DNA from 2 places in the Thiomonas sp. SCN 64-16 genome. Region 2 is predicted to be linked to the other one. Evidence: predicted binding sites of a transcription regulator. Region 2 holds the regulator's gene; the other holds the start of a gene.
What was found. Region 2 encodes HrcA, which represses chaperone genes, less so after heat shock. Its sites were predicted from a motif close to TTAGCACTCNNNNNNNNNGAGTGCTAA; they were not measured.

Region 1 (7,944 bases), on a different contig from region 2:
TTCATGGTGTGGTGCGATTTGTGGCAGTGGAAGGCCCAGTCGCCAGGGTTGTCAGCGATGAACTCGATGGCGCGCATCTGCCCCACGGCGATGTCCACCGTCACTTCGGGCCAGCGCGCGCTCTTGGGCACCCAGCCGCCATCGGTGCCGGCCACTTCGAACACATGGCCGTGCAGGTGGATGGGGTGGTTGGTCATGGTGAGGTTGCCCATGCGGATGCGCACGCGCTCGCCGGTGCGCGCCACCAGCGGGGCGATGCCGGGAAAGGCGCGGCTGTTCCAGGTCCAGAGGTTGAAGTCGAGCATGGTGTTGACCTTGGGCACGCTCGACCCAGGATCGATGTCGTAGGCGTTGATGAGAAAGGCGTAGTCGCGCGCCACCGCCATCTGCCGCGGGTTTTTGGGATGGACGATGAATAGGCCCATCGCGCCCATGGCCATCTGCACCATTTCGTCAGCGTGCGGGTGGTACATGAAGGTGCCGCTTTTGCGCAGCTCGAATTCATAGACGAAGGTCTGGCCGGGCGCGATCTGCGGCTGCGTCAGCCCGCCCACGCCGTCCATGCCGTTGGGCAGGATGAGGCCGTGCCAGTGCACCGTGGTGTGCTCGGGCAGTTTGTTGGTGACGTACAGGCGCACGCGGTCGCCTTCCACCGCTTCGATCGTCGGGCCGGGGCTGGAGCCGTTGTAGCCCCAGAGCTTGGCCGTCATGCCGGGCGAGATTTCGCGCACCACGGGTTCAGCGACGAGGTGAAATTCCTTCACGCTGTCTTTCATGCGAAAGGGCAGGCTCCAGCCGTTGAGGGTGACGACCGGGTTGTAGGGCCGGCCGGCCTGGGGGTGCAGCGGGGCTGCGGTCTCGGCGCTGTTGTATTGATGGGGTTCGGGCGCGGCGGCCAGGGCGTTGCGGCTGGCGGCGCCTGCGGCGACGAGGGCCGCGGCAGCGCCGAGAAAATGGCGTCGGGTATTCATGGTGTGAAAGTCCTGTGGGTCAGTGGCTGGTGACGGCCGGGGCGGCGTTGGCGGAAGCGGAGTCGGGCAGGGCGCCCGGGCCTGCGTCCACGCCAAGCTGGGCGGCTTGCCAGGCGGCGTCGGCCAGCCAGTAATTGCGCTGCGCGGAGATGGCCTCTCGCACCGCCTGCACCTGCGTCTGCGCGGCGGCGACGAGCTGAAAGGTGCCGATGAGCATGCCGTTGTAGCGAAGCTGGCTCTCATCGAGCACGGTCTGCGCCAGGGGCACGATCTGCTCGCGGCTGAGGCGCTGCTGCTGCCAGGCGCTGCCGCGCAGGGCGTCGGCCTCGCGCAGTTGCGAGGCGGCGCGGCGCGCGGTGGCGATGGCGCGGTTGCGCGCGGCGAGCACGCGGTCGGCGGCGGCGCTGCGGCGGGCGTCGCCTAGATCGAACAGCGGCAGCGGCAGGCTGAGGTCGAAGCCGTTTTGCGGCGGCGCGTCGCTATAGGTCTTTCGCACGCCGCCGAGTTCGACATGCTCGATCAGGCTGGTAGCGCGCGCCAGCCCTGCGGCTTGCGCGGTGGCCGTGTAATCGGCGCGGGCGAGTTGCACGTCCAGACGCTGGTCGAGCGCGGTTTGCAGCGCCATCGGCGCGGCTGCGCTCGGCTGCTTGGGCACCTCCGACAGTTGCGTCGGCAAAGCGAGGCGGGCGGCTTGCTCTGCCGACAACCCCAGCACCTGCACCAGCGCCTCGCGGCTTTGCGTGGCGGCCAGTTCGGCGCGGCGCAGGCGTAGCTGGCTATCGGCGGCGAACAGGCCTTGCTGCGCCGCGTCGAGCTTGGTGAAGTTGCCCGCCTGCTGCATGCGGTCAGCCAGAATGGCGGTGGCCTTGGCCGCTTCCACCACATCGCGGTCGTAGGCGGCAGTTTGCTGCGCCGCCACGGCGCGAACCCAACCCAGCCGCGCTTGCGCCGCCGTGCGCAGCACCGCGCGGGCGAGGCTGAGCCGAAGTTGCGTCTGCTGCGTGTCGTTCAGGCGCGAACGCGTGGGCAAAGTGAGCAGATCGAGCAGACCGAAGCTCAGGCTGCGTGTGATCTCCACTCCGCCGCCACCAATGAGCAGGCGCTCGAAGCCGAAAACCGGGTTGGTCAACCGGGCGCTTTGCGTGGAGTCGGCCGAGTCGGCCTGCACCTGCGCGATCAGCGCTTGCAGCGCCGGGCTGCCGAGCAGCGCGATGCGCACCGCGTCATCGGCAGTCAGGGGTTTGGACAGCAGCGCGTCGATCCGGGCTTGCGCGTCTTGCTGCTGCGCGGGATCGCGCTGCAAGTGCAGCGGCGTGCCGGTATGGGGCTGGGTAATGACATTGACGGCCTGTAGCGACTGCCGGGTTTGCAAGGGCGCGCAAGCTGCCAGAAGCGCGGCTGCGGCCAGGGGGGCGAGCCGCAGCGCCCGCAGGCGCACCTGCGGTCTGGGTGGGTTCCACATGAATTGACACCTCATTCGAGCCGCGACAGCGCGCGGCGACACGATGCGCAGCGCAAGTCTTGCGACCCGCGCTGCAACCGGGACTCAAACGGGGGTCAGGCTCTGGGAGGGCGCTGCAGAGAGCGCGGCTCGGCGCTGTGCCACGCGGTGTTGGCGGTGGAGGGGCACGAGTGCTGCGCGGCGTCGGTCAGCAGCAGGGTGAAGGCTGGGGGCTGAGCCACGGCCAGATGGCAGATCACGCAATGCTGGTGATCGTGAGAGCCGCAATCGGCTGGGGTGTTGGCGTCGACGTGGCAGCCCGGCATCGCGTCTGAAGTGTGTTGCTCTGCCGCCAGCGAGTGCAGATCCGCCATTGAGGCCATGTCATTTGAGGTCATCTCATGCGCCTGCGCCTGCGCCGTGGTCTGGGCCGGGGTTTGCACTCCGTCGCCCAAATTCATGCTGACCTGCGCCCAGCCGCGCAGAGGCAGCAAGACGAGCAGCAAGACCAGAACGGGACGCAGCAAGCGAGACATGTGACAAAGTCTAACCTAAGAATTCGCAGGCACACTGCCGTCATCAAACCCCCATAGAACGTGCGGAAAATGGGTTTCCGCCCCGGGCCGGCAGGGAACTATTGGTCATTAGCACTCTCTCACTGTGAGTGCTAATATCAAACACAAACAGGAGGATTCCATCCATGACCCACACTCAGTCAGCCGCAATCGTTCTGCGCCCGGCCCAGGTCGATGGCGCGTTTCCGCTCGCCTTGCCCAGTCTGGGCAATCTGGACGCCTACATCAGCGCCGTCAACCGCCTGCCCATGCTCAGCGCGGAAGAGGAGGCGCGGCTGGCGCGCACCTGGCGCGAGCAGGGGGACAAAGACGCGGCGGGCAAGCTGGTGCTGTCGCACCTGCGGCTGGTGGTTTCCACCGCACGGCAATATCTGGGCTACGGCCTGCCGCATGCCGACCTCATTCAAGAAGGCAATATCGGCTTGATGAAGGCGGTCAAGCGTTTCGACCCGGCGCATGGCGTGCGGCTGGTGAGTTATGCCCTGCACTGGATCAAGGCCGAAATTCACGAATACATTCTGCGCAACTGGCGGTTGGTGAAAGTGGCCACCACCAAATCGCAGCGCAAGCTGTTTTTCAATCTGCGCTCGATGAAAACGGCCAACGCCGGCATGAACGAGGCGCAGATCGACGACATGGCGCAGGCGCTCAACGTCAAGCGCGAAGACGTGATCGAGATGGAAAGCCGCATGGGCGGCGCCGACATCGCGCTCGACCCCACGGTGGAAGATGGCGAAGAGAGTTATGCGCCCATTTCCTATCTGGCCGACAACACGCAGGAGCCGATGGCCGTGCTCGAAGCGCGCAGCCACGACCGGCTGCAGGTCGAAGGGCTGGAAAACGCGCTCGAACTGCTCGACGCCCGCAGCCGCGCCATTGTCGAGCAGCGCTGGCTGCAGGTGAATGATGACGGCAGCGGCGGCAAGACCCTGCACGAACTGGCCGCCGAATACGGCGTGTCGGCCGAACGCATCCGCCAGATCGAGGTGGCGGCGATGAAAAAAATGCGCAAGTCGCTGGCGGAATTTGCCTGATTCGTTTGCTTGGTTCGTTTGCCTGAATCTGTCGTTGCACCGTCTAAAAAGCCCGCAGGTGACGGGCTTTTTTTGATGTTTGTGTGGCACGCGCATCAGCGCCAGCGGCGCACGGCCTGCCGCAGCGCGGCCCATTGCGTTTTGCGCTGGCGGGCATCAACTGGCGGGGCGTAGCGCCAGCGTTCGAGTTGCAGCAGGAGCGCAATGGCAGCTTGCGCGGATTGGGGCGGGAGGCTGTCAGCGCCCAGTCGGGCAGGGTCGATGCGGCCCGCCAGAGTGCGCGGCGGGGTGGAGGGTTCACTGTCGATGCCGACCTGCTCCAGCTTGCCGCGCAGCAGGGCGTAGGTCTGCGTCCAAGGGTCGTGCCTGTGGCGCTCCAGCGCCAGAAACGCGCCGCCGATGGCGGTGGCCACCAGCAGGGTGGCGATGGCCAGCGCGGCCAGGGTGGCCATGTCGGGTTGGTGCAGGCCGAGCTTGTTCAGCAGATCGAGCTGGCGCTGGCTGCCGTAGTGCAGCACCCACTGGTTCCAGGTGTTGTTGAGCGCGTCCCATTGGTTGCGCAGTTGCAGCAGCAGCGCGGCGTCGCGCGGGCCGAGCGCGGCCACGCCCAGCAGGGGCTCGCGCGAGGCGAGGGTGGCGCCGCTGCGGTCGATGCGCGCGGGGTCAACGGCGGCGGTAGGGTCGGCGCGCACCCAGCCGCGTTCGGGCAGCCAGTATTCGGCCCAGGCGTGGGCGTCGCTTTGGCGCACCACCCAGGTGTCGTCCACCGGGTTGAAGCGGCCGCCCTGGTAGCCGGTGACGATGCGCGCGGGAATGCCTGCGGCCCGCATCACCACGACGAACGCCTGCGCGTAGTGTTCGCAAAAACCGGCGCGGCGGTCGAACAGAAATTGGTCCACGCCGTCGCGCAGGCCGTAGGTGCCGGGGTTGAGGGTGTAGCGGAAGGGTTGGTTGCGAAACATCTGCAGCAGGGCTAGCGCAACGAAGGCGCCGCCCTGTCCGGCCGCCCTGGCTTGCGCGGCGAGTTGCCTGCCCAGCGCCACGCTGCGCGGATCGAAGCCCGCAGGCAGGGCTTCGTCGGCACGCAGGGCGGGGGTGAATTGCGTGGGGCCGTAGCGAAACTGCGGTGACGACTCGACGGTGTAGCGCGAGAGATGGTCGAGCGGCCGCCCGGTGACCAGTTGCAGGTCGGGCAGCCACTGCACCCGATATCCCTCGATCTCGGGCGCGGCCATCGGGGCGTCGAGCGCGAAGACGAAGGTCTGCTGCGTGGGCTGCAGGGTGACGGTGTAGCGCACGGGCGGGCCGCTCAGGTGCAGATCGGCGGGTGGGGCGAGGCTGGCGCGGTCGCGCTGGCGCGGGTTGGGCAGCCACACGCCGTTGTCAAACAAACTCAGCACCGGGCCGCGCCAGTAAAGCTCACGGTCAGGCGGGCGCGGGCCGTGGAACACCACGCGGAAGGCGACCGAGTCGTCTCGCGCCAACTCGGCGATCTGCCCCGGTGACATACTGGCCGACAGCCCGGTGATGGCCTGCGCGCCGCTTTGCGGCAAGGCCCACAGCGGCGCGCTCAGGCGCGGAAACACCATGAACAGCACGACCATCGCGGGCGCGCCCAGCGCCATCATCTTGAGCGCGGTGAGCAGCGACTGCCGCAGCGGCGGCCGACCAGCGGGCAGATTGGCGTTGACCAGCGCGGCCAGCATGCCCCAGGTGGCCAGCACCATGACCAGGGCGGTACCCAGCGACTGCGAGAACAGAAAGTTGGCCGCGATGGTGAAAAAACCGAGAAAGAACAGCACATGGGCATCGCGGCGCGAGCGCATCTCCAGGGTTTTGAGGCCGAGCAGCACGCACAGCAGCGCGACCCCCGCGTCGCGCCCGAGTACGGTGTGGAAATCCCACAGGGTGATGACGACGGAGAACAGCAAAATGAGCACCAGCACGCCGCGCCCGGGCAGCGGCGCACTGCGCCAGGCCAGCGCCGCACGCCAGGCCAGCAGGCCGAGCACCAGCGCGCTCGTCCACCAAGGCAGATGGACGAACAGCGGAAGCATCAGCAGCAGCGACACGCCGAGCAGGAACAGGGTGTCGCGCGCATCGCGCGGCAGGGCGTTGGTGCGGTGGGTCCAGCGGGCCAGCAGCGTCTGGCTGGGGTTGGACTGAATCACGACTTGGCTCGCGGGGCGGCGCCCGAACGGGGCTGCAACAGGGGGCCGGGATGCAGCGCGAGCAGGCGCAGGCAGGCGGCGCGGTGCGCGGCGCCAGTGGCTGGCCTGATTTGCTGGCCGCCGAGCTGCAGGCCGTAGGGCGTGCCGGTGCGGTCGGCCGCCAGCACCCAGGCGCACAGCCGTGAAAGCCGGGCTTCGATGTCGAGCTGCGCGGGCAGCGCGGCGAAGTCGAGCCAGAGTTCGGCGCGGGCCTGTGGCTGGGCGGTGTCGCGGCTGATGAGTTCGTCGCTGCGGGCGAATTTTTTCCACAGCACATGCCGTAGCGAATCACCGGTGCGATAGGCGCGTACGCCATCGGTTTCGCCGCCGCCGCGCGCAAGCGCCGGGCCGTTGCCTGGCGTGGGGCGGGCGGGCGGCAGGGGCGGGGCGGGATGCTCGGCGGCTGGCAGCACGAGCAGTTCGATCTGCGGCTGCCAGCGGCTCCAGGCCGTCCAGACGCCCAGCGGGTAATAACTTTCGACGGTGAGCAGGGGCCAGGCCAGCAGGCCGCGGCGCGGCGGCGTCCAGCTCAGGGTGAGGGCGGGTTCACTGTTGCGGGCGCAGTCGGCGTAGGCCCAGGGGTAAGGCGCCTTGGACGCTTTGCGGCGGGCCTTCTTCTGGGACGCGGGCGGCGTAGCTTGGGTGCCCGCCGGGCGCAGCGCCAGCCCCCAGCGGTCGCGTGCGCCGCCTTGCAACAGCAGGCCGAGACGGGCGCTCTGACCCTGGTGCAGCAGGCCTTCGGGCGGCCGCGCGATGAGCTGCAAGCCGCGAAGATTGTTGTGGGTGACGTGCATGGCCATCATCGCGCTGCCCGCCAGCAGGAAGGTGAGCAGATAGCCGAGATTGAGCTGGTAGTTGATGCTCAGCACCAGCAAGACCAGCAGCAGCAGGGCGAAAAACCAGCCGGTGCGGGTGGGCAGGATGTAGACATTGCGGTGGGTCAGCCGCGTGCTGCCGCCGGCCGGATGGCGTGCTAGCGCCCAGGCATCAAAGCGCTGCGCGAAGGCGTCGCGCAGGGTGTTCGACGCGGCGGGCGGGGGCAGGGCGGTATCGGCGGAGGGTGGCATGATCACTGCTTGGCGCGCGGGCCTTCGGGCCTTACACCGGGACGTGTTCCAGCAGCGATTGCACTGCCTGCAACGAGGCGGCGCGGTTGACCGTGGGGCTGTCGAGGGTGCGCAAGCGGTGCCCGGCAACAAACGGCAGGACTTGCTGCACGTCGTCGGGAATGAGGTAGTCGCGGCCCTGCAGCAGCGCCCAGGCCCGGGCGGCGCGCAACAGGCCCAGACCGGCGCGCGGGCTGAGCCCTTCGATGAACCAGCGCCCGTTGCGCGTCTGCGTGAGCAGCTCCTGCACATAATCGAGCAGGGCGGGCGCGGCGTGCACGGCCTGCGCCTGTCGCTGCAGCTCGATCAAGCGCTCGGGGGTCAGCACCGGTTGCAGCTCCGCGATCAGCTCGCGCCGGTCGCGGCCTTCGAGCAGGGCGCGCTCGGCGGCGCGGCTGGGGTAGCCCAGCGAGATGCACAGCAGAAAGCGGTCGAGCTGCGACTCGGGCAGGGCATAGGTGCCGAGCTGGTCGAACGGGTTTTGGGTGGCGATGACGAAAAACGGTTCGGGCAGGCGGCGCGTCTGTCCGTCCACACTCACCTGGCGCTCTTCCATCGCTTCGAGCAGGGCGCTTTGCACCTTCGGCCCGGCGCGGTTGATTTCGTC
Region 2 (7,620 bases):
GTGGCAGCTATTGCACCAGCGGCTCGACCTTCATGGGCCGCACCAGCATGGTTGGCCTGACTGGTGGCTTCGGTACCGTGGCACTGGGCCGTATGTACAGCCCGTTCTTCAATGCTGCTGCAACTGCCGACCCGTTTGGCGCAGGCTTGAATGGCACGATCACTAACTTGGACGTTGGTGCGGGTGACTATGTTCGCGTGTCTCAAACCATGGCGTACATGACTCCGACATTTGCAGGCTTTCAGGGAACGGTTGCGTATGGTTTCGGTGGTCAGCCGGGCAACAACTCCAATGGTCGCGCTTATAACTTGGCATTGACCTATGACAACGGCCCAATCTCCGCAGGCGCCACGTATTTGGAGCACAACTATTCTTCAACTACAGCCCTTGCGACTTCGGCTTTCCTTCTTGATGCAACCGGTCGCAGCATGACCCCTAGCGATGGATATATCAAGAATAAGCTGTGGAACATATACGGCGCTTATGATTTTGGCGTAGCCAAGGTGAGTGCGTACTATGCACAAGAGAAGTATGGCGATGGCTCTGTAATGGTTGGTGGTGGCCAAAACCCCAATCTCAAGATCTGGATGCTGGGTGCTACCGTGCCCGTTGGCCCTGGCGCTATTCTCGTCAGCTACGGCCAGCGGAAGGACAGCAACCTGGATCAGTCCACCGTCAAACAAGCTGCCATCGGGTATACCTACGCACTGTCGAAGCGTACCAACCTGTACACTTCTTACGCCCACATCAGCAACCAAAACAATGTCGATCAGTACGTCGGCGACGCAACGTTGTTTAGCTCCGGTTCGATGGGTGGGCAGTCTTCCAGCGGCTTCTCCCTGGGCATCCGTCACAAGTTCTGATCAGCGCAAGCTGCTCTAGCAACTGCTTTGAAAGCCGCCTTCGGGCGGCTTTTTTTCGACTGTATAAATCGCAAAAAGGCCAGGGAGCGGTCGTGTTGCGGCAGGCATAATGCCCGCACAGGGAGGGTTGTTCAATGTACATTGTTCTACCGGTCGACGGATCGACTTACACCGCGCGGGCTGCGCAGGTTCTGGTGCAGCAGGTGCGGCAATACAAGGAGCCGCCGCGCATTACCCTGCTCACGGTGGCGCTGTCCATCGGCACGCCGCTGGCGCGCGCGCAACTGAGCAAGGCCACGCTGGACGCGTATTACCGCGACGTCAGCGCGCAGGCGCTGGCGCCCGCTGAAGGCGTGCTGAAACAGGCCGGGCTGGCGTTCGAGTCTCGTTTTGTGGTGGGCGATCCGGCCGAGCAGATCGCCTCCGAGGTGGCGCGCCTGCAGCCCGACCTGCTCATCATGGGCACGCACGGCCACTCGGCGCTCAAGGGCTTCGTCATGGGCTCGGTGGCGAGCAAGGTGGTGGCGTCCACCACGGTGCCGGTGCTGCTGGTGCGGTGAGCCGCCGCGACGGCGCGTTAACAGGCCCTACCGCTGGCTCAGCGCATTGCCCACCAGCTTGGAGGTGATGTCCACGATCTGGATCATGCGGTCGTAGGCCATGCGGGTGGGGCCGATGACGCCGAGGGTGCCGACCACTTTGCCGTCGGCCGCATAGGGTGCGGTAATGACGGAGAGTTCTTCAAACGGCACGGCCTCGCTTTCGCCGCCGATGTAGATGCGCACGCCATCGGCACGGGCGGAGGCATCCATCAGTTTGAGCAACTGGGCTTTTTGTTCGAACAGATCGAAGAGTTGGCGCAGTTTGCCCAGATTGCCCGCAAAGTCGCCGATGCCGAGCAATTGCTGTTGCCCGGAGATGACGACTTGATCTTGCGGTTGCTGCAGCGCCTGACTGCCGGCCTGCACGCCGGCCTGCATGAGGGCGACGAGTTCGCTGCGCAGGTGTTCGACTTCGCTGCCGAGCTTTTGCGTGACCTGCTCGAAACTCAGGCCCGAAAAATGGGCGTTGAGGTAGTTGGTGGCGGTATTGAGTTCGTTCTGGCTGAGGGCGTGCGGCCAGTGCAGCATGCGGTTTTGCACATCGCCCTCGGGGCTGACGATGATGAGCAGAATGCGATGTTCACTCAAGCGCAGAAACTCGATGTGGCGAAACGCGGCGCTGCGCTGCGGCGCCAGCACCACGCCGACGAATTGCGACAGGCTGGACATGAGCTGCGCCGCGCGCATCATCACTTGCTGGGGCGGGGCGGTGTCGATGTGCTGTTGCAGCGTCTGCGGCAGCAGGTCGGTTGGCATCTGCGGCTGGGCGGTGAGCATGGTGTCGACAAATACCCGGTAGCCGCGCGGGGTTGGAATGCGCCCGGCCGAGGTGTGCGGGCTGGCGATCAGGCCCATGTCTTCGAGATCGGCCATGACGTTGCGGATGGTGGCCGCGGACAACTCCAGCCCCGAAGCGCGCGACAACGTGCGCGAACCCACCGGCTGACCGTCGGCGATGTAGTGTTCGATCAGGGTTTTGAGCAGCAGTCGGGCGCGTTCGTCCATGAGCAAATTTTAGGCCGCAGACGGCGCGCGGGCACGACACGCTACGCTGGACTTGCGCCTGTGCTGTAATTTGCCGCCAGGGCGGTGTTCTCCGCCGTGCCTCAACTTTGAACCCCATGCCCCGTACCGTGTTCCAGCAGGTCTTGCTGATCGGCAAGTATCAGGCGCCGCAGGCGCAGCGCAAACTTGGCGAGATTGCCGCGCGGCTGAGCCGGGCCGGAGTGGAGGTCTGGGTGGGCGAGCTCACCGCGCAGCACACCGAGCTGCCTTACCCGGTGCTGCGCAGCAGCGAACTGGCCGAGCGCACCGCGCAGGGCGGCTGGGTGGCGGTGGTGCTGGGCGGCGACGGCACCATGCTGGGTGCGGCTCGCAGGCTCGCTCCGCTGAAAGTGCCGCTGGTGGGCATCAACGCAGGGCGGCTGGGCTTCATGACCGATATCGCCGACAGCGACTGGGAGCCCGCGATCGACGGACTGATGGCCGGCGACTTCGAGCGCGAGGAGCGCGCCATGCTCAGCGGCGCGGTGGAGCGTGCGGGGCAGACCATTTTCAGCGCCATTGCGGTGAATGATGTGGTGGTCAATCGCAACGGCGCGTCGGGGCTGGTGGAGCTGAAGGTGGAGGTGGACGGGCGCTTCATGTATGTGCAGCGGGCAGACGGCCTGATCGTCGCCACGCCGACGGGCTCCACGGCCTATGCGCTGTCGGCCTACGGGCCCATTCTGTACCCCAGCGTGGACGGTGTGGTGCTGGTGCCGATTGCGCCGCATACCCTGTCGAATCGCCCCATCGTGCTGCCGGGCGGTGCCGATATCGTGATCGAGGTCGTCACGCCGCGCGACGTGAGCGTGAACTTCGACATGCAGAGCTATGCCGAGCTGATCGGCGGCGATCGCATCCGCATCGGGCAGGCGCCGCATCGCTGCGTGTTTCTTCACCCGCCGGGTTGGAGCTATTTCTCCACCCTGCGCCGGAAACTTCATTGGCATGAAGTGCCCGATGAATCCTGAAAATTTGCGTCTTTTCCCACTGAGCCATGCTGCTGCATCTGCATTTGCGCGACTTTGTCATCGTTCCCGAGCTCGACATCGATCTGGCGGGGGGCTTCACCGTGCTCACCGGAGAAACCGGCGCGGGCAAATCCATCCTGATCGACGCGCTCAAGCTAGCGCTGGGCGAGCGCGCCGACAGCAGTGTGGTGCGCGCGGGGGCGCAGCGCGCAGAGATCAGCGCCGAGTTCAGCCTGAGCCCGCCGCTGGCCGCCTGGCTGGACGAGCAGGGATTCGCCGCCGAGGCCGACACGCTGCTGCTGCGCCGCGTGATCGACGCGCAGGGCAAGTCGCGCGGCTTTCTCAACGGCAGCCCGGCTACCGCCGCGCAACTCAAGGCCGCGGGGGAATGGCTGGTGGACATTCATGGGCAGCACGCCTATCAGGGGCTGGTACGGCGCGAAGTCGTCACCCACCTGCTCGACGGCTACGCCGGGGCGCAAGACGAAGCCCGGGCCGTCGCGCTCGCCTGGGCCCAGTGGCGCGATGCCGACGCGGCCTTGCAGCAGGCCAGGGGCGACGTCGGTGCGTTGGCCGAGGAGCGCGAGCGCCTGCAGTGGCAGTGCGAGGAACTCGATCGCCTGCGTCCTGCCGAGGGCGAGTGGGCCACGCTGGAGAGCGAACACAAGCGACTGGCGCATGTCAGCAGTCTGCTCGAAGACTTCGCTCTGGCGCAGGGGGCGCTTGACGGCGAGGACGTGAGTGCGCTGTCTTTGCTGGCGCAGGCGCAGCAGGCGCTGGAGCGAGCGGCGCAGGTCGATGCCGGGCTGCAGCCGCTGGTGCAGCAGATCGACGCGGCGCAAACCAGCCTGAGCGACCTCAGTCACGAACTGCGCCGTCTGGCCGAACGTACCGAGGCCGACCCGCAGCGTCTGGCCGAACTCGACGCCCGGCTTTCGGGCTGGATGAATCTCGCGCGCAAGCATCGCGTGGCGGCGGCCGACCTGCCGCAAACCCATCACGCCCTGCGAGACAAACTCCAGCAGCTCGACCGCAGTATCGACCTGCCCGCGCTGGAAAGCGCCGAACAGGCCGCGCAGGCCATGCTGCAGAAGGCGGCGGCCAAGCTGAGCACCAAACGCCGCAAGGCCGCGCAGCAACTGGCCAAGGCGGTGCAGGCGGCCATGCAGGAACTGGGCATGCCCGGCGGGCGATTCGATGTGGCGCTCACCCCGCTCGACGCCGTGGGCGCGCGTGGGGCCGAGGCGGTGGAACTGCAGGTGGCGGCGCATCCCGGCGCGGAACTGCGGGCGCTGGGCAAGGTGGCCAGCGGCGGCGAGCTGTCGCGCATCGCCCTGGCCGTCGCCGTGACCACCAGCGCCCTGCAAGACACCGAAACCCTGATTTTCGACGAGGTCGATGCAGGCATCGGCGGCGCCGTGGCGCAAACCGTGGGACGGCTGCTGCGCCGCCTGGGGGGCGACCGGCAGGTGCTGGCCGTCACCCATCTGGCGCAGGTGGCCGCTTGCGCGCAGCAGCATTTCGCGGTGCGCAAGCACAGCACGGACGGGCAGACCGCCAGCCTGCTCGACGCGCTCGACCCGTCACAACGGCGCAGCGAGATCGCCCGTATGCTGGGCGGCAACGCGCAATCGAGCGCCGCGCTGGAGCATGCCAGCGAGCTGCTCTCGGCTTGCGAAACCCCGTCCGTGGAAACCCGATGAGCCCGTCTGAAACCGCTGCTGTCCCAACGCCTGCCGATGCGCGATCGACCCACCAGCTGGTGCTGATTTCCGGGCTGTCCGGCTCGGGCAAATCGGTGGCGCTGACCGCGCTGGAAGACTCCGGCTATTACTGCGTGGACAACCTGCCGCCGCAACTCATCACCCCGCTGGTCGAGCAGACCCGCGCTTCGGGGCAAAAGCGCGTGGCCGTCGCGGTGGACGCGCGCAGCGCCGAGTCGCTGGCCGACGTGCCGCGCCTGCTCGAAAACCTGCGGGCCAGCTGCGAGGTGCACGCGATCTACCTCGACTGCGCCACCGACACGCTGGTGCAGCGATTTTCGGAAACCCGCCGCCGCCACCCGCTCACCAGCCGCGTGACCGCGCAGCAGATCGGCAACCTTGCTGCCGCCCGCGGCGAGGGCTACGCCAACGCGCTGATCGAATCCATCGAGATAGAGCGCGAACTGCTGAGCCCGGTGGCCGAGATCGGCCTGCACATCGACACCAGCCAGATGAAGTCGGCTCAGTTGCGCGACTGGATCAAGCAGACCGTGCGGGTGCAGGCCAGCCAGATGGTGGTGCTGTTCGAGTCGTTCGCGTTCAAGCGCGGCGTGCCGCTCGACGCCGACTATGTGTTCGACGTGCGCATGCTGCCCAACCCGCACTACGACCCGGTGCTGCGGCCCCTCACCGGGCGCGACGCCCCCGTGGCCGAGTTTCTGCTGCGCCAGCCCGAGGTGCTGCAGATGCAGGCCGACATCAGCGGGTTTTTGCAGCGCTGGCTACCCAAACTGGCCGCCGATCACCGCAGCTATGTCGGCGTGGCCATCGGCTGTACCGGTGGGCAGCATCGTTCGGTGTACTTGAGCGAACAACTCAGCCGCGCTTTCGCCAGCCAGTACACCGTACTGCTGCGTCACCGCGAGTTGGGCGCGACGGGGTCGAGCGAGCAGTGACCCGCGTCCGCCGCCGGGCCGTTGCCCAGTGCGAGGGGAGGCGGTTCGGCAAACCGGTCGTGCGGCGTGCTTACGCGCCAGTCCAGCACCAGCAGCACGACCACGGCGGCCCAGAACAGGGCGATCAGCCAGGGAAATTTTCGGTGCATCGTTCGCATTTTCAATCCGCCATCCCTAGACGATGGCGCACGCGCACGCCTACCAGGCTGCCCGCGAACGCGCAGGCGAACCATACCCAGCCGTGCAGGCTGCCGGTGGCGATGCCCGAGAAATACGCTCCGACATTGCAGCCGAAGGCCAGCCGCGAGCTATAGCCCAGCAGCAAGCCGGCAACAACGGAAGCCAGCCATTGCCGTGCGGGCAGGCTCACCGCTGGGCTGGCTTTTCCGCGCCAGCTGGCAGCGATGAGCGCGCCCAGCAACAAACCCAGATCGGTGACGCTGGTGTTGTCGGCCAATACCGTGGCGTGCAACTGCGCCTGCTGGGCCGGCAGGCCCCAGAAGGCGTTGCCGCTCAGATCGAAGCCCAGCGCCTGCACGATCTTGGCGCCCCAAAGACCCAGGCCGTAAACAATGCCCCAAGGCTGCCCGGCAACCACCAGATTGGCGGCCGCCAGCAGCCCCAGGCCGATGGCGGCCCACCACACCGCAGGCCCGCGCCAGCGTGAAGGTTGCGTGCCGCGAAACCTCCACAACAGCGCGGCCAGCAGGGCGAGGGCCGCAAGCTGGACGATCAGCGTTTCGGTGGCCCCGAGGCGGTGCACCAGATTGACCGGCGGCAGCGCGCCCAGCGATAGCCAGGCTGGAAGCTGTGCTGCGCCGAGAAAGCTGCCGAACACGAAGGCGGGCAGCACGGCAAGACTCACCGGATGACCGAGACCCGCCTTGTACAAAGTGCCCGAGCCGCAGCCATCGGCGACCTGCATGGCGGCGCCGAACACGAACGCGCCTATCAGCAGACTGATGGAAAGCGGCCCATCGGCGCCCTGCAGCGCGGGCTGCGCGGCCAGCAGAGGCACGCTGATGAGCATGGCCACCGCGATGCCGACGAATTGCGCCCAAAGCCCTATGGTGTCGCGGCGGGTGATCCATACCCTCCAGCCGGTGGTGAAGCCGAAGGCGGCCGCCGAAAGCAGCACGCCATAGCCCAGGCCGATCAACCAGAGCAGGCCCTGCCGCCAGCCGACCAGCCAGGTGATGGCGGCAAACCCGGCCAGACCGCCGAGCATCAACAGGCTGCGGCCAAGGCGGCGTTGTCCTTGATTTATGGTCTGCGCCGCTGTGGTGTGAAGCGTCGAATTCAGAGTGCTTGCCATGTCTGTTCCAGTTGCTGCCAGAGTTGCTGCCAGCGGGTGGGGACATGCGCCATGGGGGCGTCGGCGCGCGACCAGTCCACCATCGAGCCGGGGTAGAGCGCCACATGCGGGCGGTGCAGCACTTCGGACAGCACGAACCAGTTGGTTGCGGCCCAGTGGCCGGTAT

Region 1: the regulator HrcA is predicted to act here: its motif matches at 3,057-3,083, upstream of rpoH (RNA polymerase sigma factor RpoH).

What each region holds. Positions count from the first base shown of each region.
Region 1 is NZ_MEGQ01000004.1:47,191-55,134, forward strand. It holds gene ABT24_RS02050 (multicopper oxidase family protein) at 1-971, opposite strand, end outside; gene ABT24_RS02055 (TolC family protein) at 991-2,433, opposite strand; gene ABT24_RS02060 (hypothetical protein) at 2,529-2,948, opposite strand; gene rpoH (RNA polymerase sigma factor RpoH) at 3,113-4,021, shown strand; gene ABT24_RS02070 (transglutaminase TgpA family protein) at 4,117-6,192, opposite strand; gene ABT24_RS02075 (DUF58 domain-containing protein) at 6,189-7,298, opposite strand; gene ABT24_RS02080 (AAA family ATPase) at 7,330-7,944, opposite strand, start outside.
Region 2 is NZ_MEGQ01000078.1:391-8,010, forward strand. It holds gene ABT24_RS14935 (porin) at 1-863, shown strand, start outside; gene ABT24_RS14940 (universal stress protein) at 998-1,423, shown strand; gene hrcA (heat-inducible transcriptional repressor HrcA) at 1,451-2,470, opposite strand; gene ABT24_RS14950 (NAD kinase) at 2,587-3,480, shown strand; gene recN (DNA repair protein RecN) at 3,507-5,183, shown strand; gene rapZ (RNase adapter RapZ) at 5,180-6,139, shown strand; gene ABT24_RS14965 (hypothetical protein) at 6,100-6,288, opposite strand; gene ABT24_RS14970 (YeeE/YedE family protein) at 6,300-7,454, opposite strand; partial or broken gene ABT24_RS14975 (sulfurtransferase) at 7,439-7,620, opposite strand, start outside.